Regions from separate parts of the Pseudoalteromonas sp. KG3 genome, predicted to be linked through region 3. Evidence: predicted binding sites of a transcription regulator. Region 3 holds the regulator's gene; each other region holds the start of a gene.

Region 1 (4,551 bases), 1.2 Mb from region 3:
CTGGTGCTAGGTGCTGTGTTACTGCCATTATCATTTTGGCTTGCACAATCATTGCAACATTGGGTGATGCTGGTTGTTAGCTTTTTATTTTTATTGATTGTTGAATTACTTAACTCGGCTATTGAAGCACTAACAGATCGCGTTGGCGTTGAATACCATGTGCTTTCTGGGCGCGCTAAAGATATTGCTTCAGCAGCAGTTAGCCTAGCGCTACTCGTTTTGCTAATAGTGTGGGGTGTTGCAGGGTATGAAAAAATACTTACATTGATAGGTTAGGGAGTTAGGTTACGGGCTACGTGCGACGAGCCCCTCGCCTACAAGTAACATCCAGCCCGCTTGTGTAGGTCGCCATTTATGGCGACAAGCGATTTACCACTGAGGGCAGGAGGCGCTGCGCGCTACACCGAGAAGAGAAGATATTAATAACTTTATTTAATTGCGCGGGGTAAACCCGCGCCTACGTTAGGTAGCAGCGAGTTTACCTCGCGACAAACATTTTATCCTTCGCGGTGGCAAGCCACTCGCCTACAAATAATACTCAGCGTCAAAAACCTTTTTGCACAAAGAGAAGTGAATGAGAGCAAATGAGAAAAAACGCCACTGGCTTCGAATACCCTCTAGTAGCTAGCCACTTCCTAAAACCTAGCCGCTATTTTTTCAATTACTTCTCTAAAGCGCAGCGCCTCATAACCTCTTTGTGAATAAATTACTTAAAGCACATAATCAGCAGGCATAAAAAAAGCGCCAATTGGCGCTTTTTCTGCATTCACCCAGAGGCTGGTATTAAAGACCAGCGGCTGCGCGAAGTGCGTCTGCTTTGTCAGTACGCTCCCAAGGGAATTCATCGCGACCAAAGTGGCCGTAAGCCGCTGTTGGTTGATAAATTGGGCGCTCAAGATCAAGCATTTGGATTAGGCCGTATGGGCGTAAGTCAAAGTGTTCACGAATAAGTTCGATTAAACGAGCTTCTTCTAATTTACTTGTACCAAAGGTTTCAACACTGATTGAGGTAGGCTCTGCAACACCAATTGCGTAAGACACTTGTAGCTCACACTTATCAGCAAGGCCAGCAGCAACCACGTTTTTAGCAACGTAACGTGCAGCGTATGCAGCTGAGCGGTCAACTTTTGATGGATCCTTACCAGAGAAAGCACCGCCACCGTGACGAGCCATACCGCCGTAAGTATCAACGATGATTTTACGACCAGTAAGACCACAGTCACCCATAGGGCCACCGATAACAAAACGGCCAGTCGGGTTGATAAAGAACTTAGTTGCTTTAGAGATAAGCTCTGCAGGCAATACTGGCTTGATGATAGTTTCCATCACGGCTTCGACTAAATCTTTTTGTGAAATGTCTTCACTGTGTTGAGTAGAAAGTACCACAGCATCAATGCTTACAGGCTTGCCATTTTCGTATGCAAATGTAACTTGTGATTTTGCATCTGGGCGTAACCAGTTTAGCTCGCCGCTTTTACGTACTTGCGCTTGACGCTGTACTAAACGGTGTGAGTAAGTGATAGGTGCAGGCATTAATACTTCAGTTTCGTTACATGCATAACCAAACATTAAACCTTGGTCACCAGCGCCTTGTTCTTCAGGGCTAGTACGGTCAACACCTTGGTTGATATCAGGTGATTGCTTACCGATAGTGTTTAAAATTGCACAAGAATCAGCATCAAAACCCATGTCTGAATGCGTGTAGCCAATTTCACGTACAGTTTTACGAGTGATTTCTTCAATATCAACCCATGCGCTAGTAGTGATTTCACCACCAACCATAACCATACCAGTCTTAACGTAAGTTTCACACGCAACACGGGCATGAGAATCTTGTTCTAAGATGGCATCAAGTACCGCGTCAGAGATTTGGTCCGCGATTTTATCCGGATGACCTTCAGAAACAGATTCAGAAGTAAATAAATGTTTTGCCATTGTCTTTCTGCTCACAAATATTGCGCTTCACAAACGTCGGTAAGAGCGCTAAAAAATTAAGGGGCGTATTTTATCTAAAACAACCATAGTTGCATAGTGTTTTTACGCCTAGACGTCTAAATAAAATTACTAATAACTTTTTGTTCTTAAAAAATTTTCATAATAGCCAATTTAATCAGGGTTTTTAATTGCACACAGCCCCCACAATAAGTAAGAATGGGTGTTCTTGAAAAACACACAACAACCAGCGCAAATACAGTTAAAGGTAGGAGAATTCATGCCGTCTCGCAAAGAACTTGCAAATGCTATTCGCGTCTTATCAATGGACGCAGTACAACAGGCCAAATCAGGCCACCCTGGAGCCCCTATGGGCATGGCTGATATCGCAGAAGTACTATGGCGCGATTATCTAAATCATAATCCAACAAATCCAGAGTGGGTAGACAGAGATCGATTTATACTCTCAAACGGCCACGGTTCAATGCTTATTTATTCTCTATTGCACTTAAGTGGTTATGATTTGCCAATTGAGGAAATTAAAAACTTCCGTCAAATGCATTCAAAAACACCTGGTCACCCAGAGTACGGTTATGCACCAGGGATTGAAACCACTACGGGCCCACTTGGTCAAGGGATCACAAATGCAGTCGGTATGGCGATTGCTGAAAAAGCATTAGCGGCACAATTTAACCGTGAAGGCCATGAGATTGTTGATCACCACACATATACGTTCTTAGGCGATGGTTGCTTAATGGAAGGTATTTCTCATGAAGCCTGTTCACTTGCCGGCACATTAGGCCTTGGTAAGTTAGTGGCGTTTTGGGATGACAACGGTATTTCAATCGATGGTGAAGTGGAAGGCTGGTTTAGTGATGATACCCCAGCACGCTTTAAAGCTTACGGTTGGCATGTAGTAAGTAATGTTGACGGCCATGATTCAGATGCAATTCGCGCAGCCATCGAAGAAGCACGCAGTGTGACTGACAAGCCAACGCTTATTTGTTGTAAAACAGTAATTGGTTACGGTTCACCAAATAAATCAGGTAGCCATGATTGTCACGGCGCACCACTAGGTGAAGACGAAATTAAAGCTGCTCGTGAGTTCCTTGGTTGGACTGGCGAGGCATTTGAAATCCCAGCTGATATATACAGCGAGTGGGATGGCAAAGAAAAAGGTAAGCAACTTGAAGCTAGCTGGGATGAGAAATTTGCCGCATACGCCGCTGCACACCCAGAATTAGCCGCCGAATTTAAACGCCGCACAAGCTCAGAGCTACCAGCTGATTGGGCTGAAAAATCACAAGCGTATATTGAGCAACTAGACGCAAACCCAGCAAATCCTGCATCGCGTAAAGCGTCGCAAGATGCACTAAACGCATTTGGCCCGTTATTACCTGAATTTATGGGCGGCTCTGCAGATTTAGCCGGTTCTAACCTAACAATTTGGAAAGGCTCGAAAGGCCTTGAAGCGAATGACGCAAGCGGTAACTACATCTATTACGGCGTACGTGAGTTTGGTATGTCAGCGATTATGAATGGTATTGCACTGCATAAAGGCTTTATTCCTTACGGCGCTACTTTCTTAATGTTCATGGAATACGCACGTAATGCAGTACGTATGGCTGCGTTGATGAAAGTGCCAAGTATTTTTGTATACACGCACGATTCAATTGGTTTAGGTGAAGATGGCCCAACTCACCAACCAGTAGAGCAAATTGCTAGCATGCGTTTAACGCCAAACCTTGTTAACTGGCGCCCGTGTGACCAAGTTGAGTCTGCAATTGCATGGCAACAAGCCATTGAACGTAAAGACGGCCCAACATCACTTATCTTTACTCGCCAAGGCCTTGAGCAGCAAACTCGCTCAGCACAGCAATTAAGCGATGTGAAAAAAGGTGGTTATGTACTGAGCTGTGATGGTGAGCCTGAGCTTATCTTAATCGCAACTGGCTCTGAGGTGCAATTAGCACAAGATTCAGCCGCTGAACTGCGTAAGCAAGGTAAAAAAGTACGTGTTGTATCAATGCCATCTACCGATGTATTTGATGCACAAGATGCTGCATACAAAGAAAGCGTATTACCAGCTGCAGTTTCACGCCGCGTAGCAGTAGAGGCAGGCATTGCTGATTACTGGTATAAATACGTAGGCCTAAACGGCGCAGTAGTGGGGATGACCACCTTTGGTGAATCAGCCCCAGCTAATGAGCTGTTTGAGCACTTTGGCTTCACGGTAGAAAACATCGTAAACAAAGCCAACGAATTGTTTTAAGCTTTACGATTGAAATTTAAAAGCCCGCACTGTGTTAAACGCAGCGCGGGTTTTTTTGTGTTTTCTAGAATATAAAGTCCTGTAGGAAATGGCTTCAGCTATGAATGTTTCATTATGAGATTCCCGACTAAAGTCGGTCCTAGGTTTAATATATAATTCACCACTGAGGAGCTGGTTTTTAATCTAACAAATTAACATTCAAAAATGTACGCTGAGACTGAAAAAGCACGAGTTAACGTAGAGTACTGGATTAAATAATTTTTGCTCTAACAAGTCATTTGAAGTATTATTTTAGGCACAGACTCATTTACAAGGAAGAAATATGTCTTGGTCTAAACTCAATAAAA
Region 2 (4,551 bases), 1.9 Mb from region 3:
AGAGAATTTAATCACTTATTAAATACTATTTTAAAACCGGATGCTATCCAAGATTTTTGTCCAAATGGCTTACAAGTTGAAGGACGTGAGCAGGTCAAAAAAATTGTTACTGGTGTCACTGCCAGCCAAGCATTAATAGATGCTGCAATTGCTCATAACGCAGATACAATATTAGTTCATCATGGCTATTTTTGGAAAGGTGAAGCGCAAGCAATTACCGGGATTAAAAAACGTCGCATAGCTGCGCTGCTTAATCACGATATAAATTTGTTTGCGTACCACCTTCCTCTTGATGTGCACCCGGTAATAGGCAATAACGCACAACTTGCCCAATTACTTGACTTAGAGATGACTGAAGGCTTAGAGCCTGTGGCAAACAGCGTGGCGGTAAAAGGGCGATTAAAAACCCCGATGAGTGGCGAACAGTTCGCACAAAAGATAGCAAGGGTATTAAACCGAGAGCCATTGGTTAGTTTAGTACGCGATGAACCAATTGAAACAATTGCGTGGTGCACTGGCGGTGGCCAAGGGTATATCGATTTGGCGGCAAACCAAGGCATAGATGCATACCTAACTGGCGAGGCATCAGAGCAAACCATCCATAGCTCCCGAGAACAGCATATTGATTTTTTTGCCGCAGGCCATCACGCCACCGAGCGCTATGGTATAAAAGCGCTCGGTGAGTTATTGGCTGAGCAACATGGCTTTGATGTAACCTTTATTGATATAGATAACCCAGTATAACCCTGAACTTGATTTAGAGCGCTTCTGGATCAATCCAGCGGCGCACGTTTATCCACGCACTTCCTAGTACTTCATGCCAATAACTGGTAACGGCCTTGAGCACTTCTACATTTGGAATATATTGTTTGTGAGCAGGCCAGGCGGAGAAATCATAAAAATCCGTAGCGGCAGGGATCACGTCAACACCTTGGGCGTTAAATAAATTGGTTGCCCGTGCCATATGACTGGCAGAGGTGACCAGTGCCACTTTAAAATCAACAAGCGTTGGCGCTAAAAGCCGTGCTTCGTCGGCGGTATCCATGGCTGCGGGGTTTTGTTTGATGCGCGCCGCATCCATTCCTAAGCTGATGGCAGTTTGTTGCATCAAGCTACTATTGGTGACTTTTGCATAGCCACCGCCTGAAACAATAAGTTGCGCATTAGGGTAAATGTTGGCTAACCGCAGGCCTTCTATTAAGCGACTTTTAGCGCAATTACCGAGCTGACTATTGGCACTAAGTTGTGGGTTGGGATTTACGTCGCAACCCAGTACCACTATTTTATCGAGTGCTGGCTGCTGATTTGAGTGAAAGGTGTATTTTAATTGCGAACTTGGATCTATTATTTGTTGGCCAATAAATGGGGTGCTGACCAGCAGTAAAAAGCTGATTGCGAAGATACCAATATACGCGCTGAGCTTATTGGTGCGCAGCGCGATAACCAGAGCGATAAAGCACAGTATTCCCAATAACGGTAACGGCATAAGCATTGCGCCGAGGATTTTTTTTAATTCAAACATTACAGTAGCACACATAAAAGGGTTTTTTGTATGCTACTGGGTTACTGTTATTTTATCGACCGTTATTTAACTTACAGGTATTTAAAAAGTGGCGATAGACTGGATTGTCTTTCATATTCTTTTTCATCGCTAAATACATCGGCCGTGTTAAGCCCAGCGCACCCAACGGAATTGATTTTATCAGCCCTTGGCTTTCATAAGGTGTGACTAACCAATCTGGTAATGCCGCAACGCCCATTCCCGCGCTTACTAGTTGAAAAATTAATAAGCCTTGATCAACCGTTTTTAAAGTACCGTCATAGCGTGCATTTTGAATGAAATGCTTAAATATATCCTGACGTTCACGAGGAATAGGGTACGAAATAATGGTTTCGTTTTTTAGATCAAGGGCTGTGACATAGGCTTTTTTTGCCAGTTCATGATCAGGGGCAACAATGAGCTTAAGTTTAAAATCAAATAAATGTGCGTATTCAAGTTTATCTGGCTCACGAATATCTGAGGTTAATACTAAGTCCAGTTCATCGCTGAGCAGATCAGGTATAGCGTCATAACTAAAGCCGCGCTCGTAATCCACTTTAATATCTGGCCAAAAGTTATTGAATTCTTTAATCGTCGGTAGTAACCAATGAAAACAGGCGTGGCATTCTACACTTAGGCGTAATTGTGAGATTGGTTGGTTAAGACTTTCTTTCAAACGACACTTAGTCGCCTCAACGCGAGGCAGTACTTCGTTTGCAAGTTCTAGCAATAGCATACCTTGCGGAGTAAAACGTACCGGTTGAGTTTTACGTTCAAATAGTTGGCAATCAAGCTTGTTTTCTAAATCTTTGATTTGATGTGATAAAGCAGATTGAGTCAAAAATAATTCCCGCGCAGTATTCACCAAAGAACCGGTTTCTTTCAAGGTTGCGATGGTTTTCAAATGTTTTACATCAATCATCTTTAATAATTCTCATGGTAAAAGTGAGCTGAACTCAGATTGCAGACATAATACGCTTTTATTAAAGGTGCTTCAACGTCTAGATGGCTAAATAACGTCATTTTTTCACGTAAAGTTTACAAGTTCACTATAGCATTAAATTTGACAGCGTTGTCATTGTATTTTTTTAGATTATTAAAATTATTTCCATGAATTTACCTCACGTTAGAACTGAGAAAGCATCAATTGTACGATTGCAATCACGAGTGTAGATTTTAGCCATCTAAACAGCTAAATAGAGATTAGAGCATATGGCACAATTACATAACTTAGGCTTTCCGCGAATAGGTAAAAAGCGCGAATTGAAATTTGCAGTTGAATCATATTGGGCAGGTAACATCACTCAAGCAGAGCTATTAGCGCAAGGGGAGGCGATCCGCGCAGAAAATTGGGCACTGCAGGCTGATGCTGGTATTGATTTATTACCGGTGGGCGACTTTGCTTGGTACGACCATGTACTGGCTACCAGTTTATTAGTTGGTGCTATCCCTGAGCGTCATCAAACAGCGGATGGCAGCGTGGATCTGGATACCTTGTTTGGTATTGGTCGTGGCCGCGCACCAACAGGTTGTGCATGTGCAGCCAGCGAAATGACCAAGTGGTTTAACACTAACTATCATTATATTGTGCCTGAGCTTAGCAGTGATCAGCAGTTTCAATTAACTTGGAGCGAGTTATTTGAACACGTTGCCCAAGCACAAAAATTAGGTTATCAAGCAAAAGCGGTGTTATTGGGCCCTGTCAGTTACCTTTATTTAGCTAAATGTGCAGGTAAAGAGTTTGATAAATTAAGTTTACTTGAAAAGCTACTGCCCGTTTATCAACAGGTATTAGCTAAACTTGCTGCGCAAGGGGTTGCGTGGGTACAAATTGACGAGCCTATTTTGGGCCTTGAACTTGCACAAGATTATCGCAATGCATTAAAAACGAGCTTAAATGCATTAGCCGGACAAGGTGTAAAGTTGCTACTTGCCAGTTATTTTGACTCAGTAACTGCTTATTATAACGATATTGCTGACTACCCAGTTGATGGTGTGCACTTTGACTGTGTTGCAAGCGATGTAGATGTGACAACGCTTGATTTGCTATTAAGTCCATCACAAGTGCTGTCGCTTGGTGTTATCAACGGTCGTAATATATGGCGCGCTGACTTAGAAGTTGTCTATGCAAATGTAAAAGACATTGCTGCAAAGCGTGCTGATAACTTATGGCTTGCGCCGTCGTGTTCCTTATTACATACCCCAGTGGATTTAGACCAAGAGCAACAGCTTGATGATGAGCTGCGTTCGTGGCTTGCATTCGCGAAACAAAAAGGCCAAGAACTGGCATTACTAAAAGCGGCACTTGCAAGTAATGATGTCAGCGCGTTGCAAAGCTACTGCGCACCAGTTAAAGCACGTTTAACGTCAAAGCGGGTGAATAATCTTGCTGTGCAGCAACGTGTCAGTGCATTAACGGCAACAGATGGTGAGCGCAACAGCGTATTTGCTCAGCGTATCGAAAAGCAACATGCGGCGCTTGATTTGCCGCTATTACCAACCACAACGATAGGGTCGTTCCCGCAAACACAGGCTATTCGTAAAGCCCGACGTGATTTTAAAGCCGGGGAGTTATCCGCTGCACAATACCAATCGCAAATGGCGGCAGAAATTCGTTACGCGGTTGAAGAGCAAGAAGCGCTCGATCTTGATGTATTAGTGCACGGAGAAGCTGAGCGAAACGACATGGTTGAGTATTTTGGAGAGCTCCTTGAAGGCTTTGCTTTTACTCAATTTGGCTGGGTACAAAGTTACGGCTCACGCTGTGTGAAACCGCCAGTCATTTGGGGCGATGTCTCACGTGAACAGCCAATGACGGTTGAGTGGAGTAAATATGCGCAATCGCTGACTGACAAGAAAATGAAAGGCATGCTCACAGGCCCTGTGACGATTCTATTTTGGTCATTCATTCGTGATGATTTAGATAAGCCAACCATAGCTAATCAAATAGCACTTGCACTGCGCGATGAAGTGGTTGATCTGCAAAATGCGGGTATTGAAATCATTCAAAT
Region 3 (4,551 bases):
TGGGTGGCAAATTAAGCTCTCTACGCCACCTAATGATTCCGCTAAGCTGAATTCTTCAAGGCTAGTTAAAAATGCCGCGGCATCGTTAACATCACCTTTAATATCAAAGCTTACCATACCACCAAAGCCTCGTTGTTGTTGTTTTGCCAACTCATGTTGCGGGTGAGACTCAAGGCCAGGGTAATATACTTGGCTCACATAGGGCGAGCTTTCTAAATACTGAGCAATGATAAAGGCATTTTCTTGATGCTGACGCAGGCGGACATTCAACGTACGTAGGCCCCGTAAGGTTAAATAGCTATCAAACGGTGCGCCGGTAATACCAATATTATTAGCCCACCATGCAAGCTCATCACCTAACTGTTGCGTTGCGGCAATCACAGCCCCACCCACTACATCAGAATGACCATTAATATATTTAGTGGTTGAATGCACCACAATATCAACACCAAATTCAATGGGATTTTGTAACGCCGGTGACAAAAAGGTGTTATCAGCGCCGACTAACGCACCGCACTGCTTGGCAATTGTGGTGATCGCTTTAATATCTGTTAAGCGTAAAATTGGGTTACTGGGTGTTTCAATCCAAATAAGCTTTGGTTTGATCTCAAGAATTTTTTGATGGTTTTCAGCTTTAGTTAAATCTAAAACCACTAATTTTAATAACCCGCGCTTTTCAAGCGAGGTAAATAAACGATAGCTGCCACCATAGCAATCATGTGGGATCACTAAAGTATCATCACTATTAAGTAGTTGCGTGGCTAAATGCACTGCCGCCATGCCGGTTGCAGTGATTATACCCTTGGCGCCGCCTTCAAGTTTTGCAAGGGTTTCGGCTAAGATATCTCGATTTGGGTTACCGCTGCGGCCATAATCATATTGGCGCTTGGTATCAAAATCAGCAAATGAGTAGGTGGTCGATAAATGAATGGGAGGCACAACGGCGCCATGCTGTTTATCTGCATCAATGCCATTACGCACTGCAATAGTTGCTTTGTTCTTTTGACTCATAACGTCACCTACAATTAAATGGATGTTTAGACGTCTAAAAGGTTAGAGGATCGGATTTAAGAAGTCAAAGCATTTATGCTGTTTTAGCTGTAACTATGGCAGTAAAAACATTTAAGTCGCTAGATGGCTAAATAACTAGTATTTGACTATCTTATTTAAAACGATAGAATTTCGGCATCTTTGCGCAGCAAAAGGTCGCGCAAACAATTAACAACCTGAGGCAACGACACATCCTATGGCTAAATGGAATGGTGAATATATTCACCCATACGCAGAACACGGGAAAAAATCAGAACAAGTTAAAAAGATCACCGTTTCGATCCCGTTAAATGTATTAAAAGTTTTAACTGATGAGCGTACTCGCCGTCAAATTAACAATCTTCGCCATGCAACAAACAGCGAACTACTTTGTGAAGCATTTTTACACGCATTTACTGGCCAACCATTGCCAAACGATGAAGACTTACGTAAAGATAATCCAGAGAAAGTACCTGAAGAAGTGAAGAAAATCATGCTTGAGATGGGTCTAGAAGTACCTGTACTCAACGAAGATTAAACAAAAATATACTTCAGGGATTGGCTACAAAAAAAACCTCAGCGACTTACGTTACTGAGGTTTTTTATTAACCAGCAAATAAGTTACGCCATGTAATTTTCAGGCATATCGATTTGCGCAACACCCGAATCTATAGCCGCCTGCGCGACAGCTTTAGCGATACGCGGTAATAAACGCGGATCCATCGGTTTTGGAATAATATACTCAGGGCCAAATTCAAGCTTATCTACACCCGCTGCTTTTAACACTTCAGCAGGGACTGGCTCTTTAACAATACTACGAATAGCATCAACCGCCGCAATTTTCATTTCATCATTAATTTTGCTGGCGCGTACATCGAGTGCACCGCGGAAAATAAATGGGAAACACAATACGTTATTTACTTGGTTTGGATAATCAGAACGACCCGTCGCCATAATTAAATCATTTCGTGCACCGTGAGCAAGCTCAGGTGATATTTCTGGATCTGGGTTTGAACACGCAAATACTACGGGTCTATCAGCCATCAGTTTTAGATCTTCAGCTGCTAATAGGTTTGGCCCAGATACCCCCACAAAAACATCGGCATCAGCAATTACATCTTGCAAAGTACGTTTATCAGTATTGTTAGCAAATAACTGTTTATATTCGTTTAAATCATCACGACGAGTATGGATCACACCTTTACGGTCTAGCATATAAATATGTTCACGCAATGCACCACACTTAATCAGCAATTCCATACATGCAACCGCAGCCGCGCCTGCACCTAAGCACACGATAATGGCATCTTCAATATCTTTACCTTGCACTTCAAGTGCATTGATCATGCCTGCGGCTGTAACAATCGCAGTACCGTGTTGATCGTCGTGGAACACCGGAATGCTACAACGTTCGATCAATGCCTTTTCGATTTCAAAGCATTCTGGCGCTTTAATATCTTCTAAGTTAATGCCACCAAACGTATCTGCGATGTTTGCCACCGTATTAATAAAGTCTTCAGTGGTATTGTGTTTTACTTCAATATCAATCGAATCTAGGCCTGCAAAGCGTTTAAATAATAAAGCTTTACCTTCCATTACTGGTTTTGACGCCAATGGCCCTAAGTTACCTAAACCTAAGATTGCGGTACCGTTAGTAATAACCGCAACCATATTGCCTTTACCTGTGTATTTATAGGCATTAGCAGGATCAGCAGCGATTTCACGTACAGGTTCTGCAACACCAGGGCTATATGCTAAAGCGAGATCTTGGACTGTTTCAGCCGGCTTAGTTAGCTCGACACTGATTTTTCCTGGAACGGGATGCGAATGGTAATGTAAAGCTTGTTCACGAAAATCTGACATAACGCGATTTTATCCTGCAAGTAAATTAAGTTGAAAGTGAGAGTAAGCAGTTCTTATAGGGAACGATACCTATATTATAATTAAATTCAAGCAATATCAGGTCTATCCTGTTATATGCTATATCCGTTAATTTTATGCGTTTTATCGTCAAGTTTTGCAAAAAAACTGTAATTAAAAGCGATAAAAACCACATAAAGCATCAAAAAACCCAACCAAAAATGCTTGTTAAGTGAATATTTAAAGCAAAAACTATCAGCAAAAGTAGATATTCACATAAGTGAGACGTTAGCAACATTTAGCAGCATAAAGGTTAACTTTATCGACAAAAGCATTTAATCTAGCGCTTTAACACGATAATCAATATAGAGAATAAATCACTATTTGTCTGTTATTTGCTCGCTATACTGGTTATAAAAGTGGGAAATAGTCACAACATAATGAATGCAGTAAATAACGCTAAATGGGCAGGAATTAAGGGCAAGATGGACGCAGTTTTTTTAATTACAGGCATAAAAAAAAGCACCCTAAGGTGCTTTTTTCCGACAAAACAACAAGCATTACTTGCTGCTAAGTGAACCGAAACGCTTGTTGAAGCGATCAACACGGCCACCAGTGTCTAAAACTTTTTGCTTACCAGTGTAAAACGGGTGACACGCAGAACATACGTCTAAGTGAATGTCTTTACACAGTGTAGAACTAGTTTCGAATTTATTTCCACATGAACATGATGCTGAAATTACTTCGTACTTAGGGTGAATACCTTCTTTCATAGAAACCTCTAGTTAAGGCCGCATCGCTCTCCAAACCCGTAGTCTGGCACCATACGTCGTTAAAACAAATTATTTAGGACGCGTATTCTATGCAACAACCCCGCTTGCTACAAGCTTTAAATAGTGTTTTTGCTAATAAATTAAACAAAAACGTTAAAGCCAAGATTCGCTGCTAGGTTTTTAGCTGTAATTTTAGTACATTAACTTCCTTGCTAGTTATTGTTTGGGTTGTTATGAGTTTTGTTGAAGTTGCTATAAAAGTTCCGTTGCAGCGCACCTTTGATTATCGCATCCCAACGCAACTTAGCGGTTTATCAACACCGCCTCAAGTGGGGGCTCGTGTCATGGTACCGTTTGGCAATCAACGTAAAGTTGCAGTGGTATTGGCTTTAAAAACACACAGCGACGTGCCCGCCGACAAGCTCAAAGACCTATTTGAAGTCATTGACGATGAACCAATTCTATCGCCGCAACATATCGAACTATTGCGCTTTACCGCACGGTATTACTGCTATCCATTAGGCGAAACCATCCATATTGCCCTGCCAAGTGCACTGCGCCAAGGTTTATGCCCAGATAAAAGCAGTATCAATATGGTGGCACTGACCGACAAAGGCGCCAAGCTGCCGTCTTTAAAAGCAACCAGCCAATTAAACTTGCTCAAGCAATTGGCCGAATCGGGTAAATCGTCTTTAACAGAATTAAAAGCATTGGGGTTTAGTAAAAAAACCATCGACAGCTTGCTGACTAAAGAACTGATCAGCCAAACCATCGAGCACGACAATCAATGGCAGCAACAAGCGCCTACCGTGGGCAATAAACCGACGCTAAATAAAGAGCAAGCGGTTGCCTGTAGCACCATAAATCAAGCACAAGGGTTTAATAGCTT

What was found. Region 3 encodes MetJ, which represses methionine synthesis genes. Its sites were predicted from a motif close to TAGACGTCTAGACGTCTA; they were not measured.
Region 1: a site for MetJ is predicted at 2,037-2,054, ahead of metK (methionine adenosyltransferase). Genes of this name have one in related genera too.
Region 2: a site for MetJ is predicted at 2,718-2,735, ahead of metE (5-methyltetrahydropteroyltriglutamate--homocysteine S-methyltransferase). Genes of this name have one in related genera too.

Annotation. Positions count from the first base shown of each region.
Region 1 is NZ_CP098523.1:1,809,513-1,814,063, reverse strand. Features, by position in the region: gene NDQ71_RS08555 (diacylglycerol kinase) at 1-276, shown strand, start outside; gene metK (methionine adenosyltransferase) at 784-1,935, opposite strand; gene tkt (transketolase) at 2,213-4,204, shown strand; gene NDQ71_RS08540 (hypothetical protein) at 4,527-4,551, shown strand, end outside.
Region 2 is NZ_CP098523.1:1,014,780-1,019,330, reverse strand. Features, by position in the region: gene NDQ71_RS04910 (Nif3-like dinuclear metal center hexameric protein) at 1-744, shown strand, start outside; gene NDQ71_RS04905 (YdcF family protein) at 758-1,522, opposite strand; gene NDQ71_RS04900 (LysR substrate-binding domain-containing protein) at 1,575-2,462, opposite strand; gene metE (5-methyltetrahydropteroyltriglutamate--homocysteine S-methyltransferase) at 2,753-4,551, shown strand, end outside.
Region 3 is NZ_CP098523.1:3,000,747-3,005,297, reverse strand. Features, by position in the region: gene metB (cystathionine gamma-synthase) at 1-1,011, opposite strand, end outside; gene metJ (met regulon transcriptional regulator MetJ) at 1,247-1,567, shown strand; gene NDQ71_RS14210 (malic enzyme-like NAD(P)-binding protein) at 1,651-2,892, opposite strand; gene rpmE (50S ribosomal protein L31) at 3,450-3,662, opposite strand; gene priA (primosomal protein N') at 3,896-4,551, shown strand, end outside.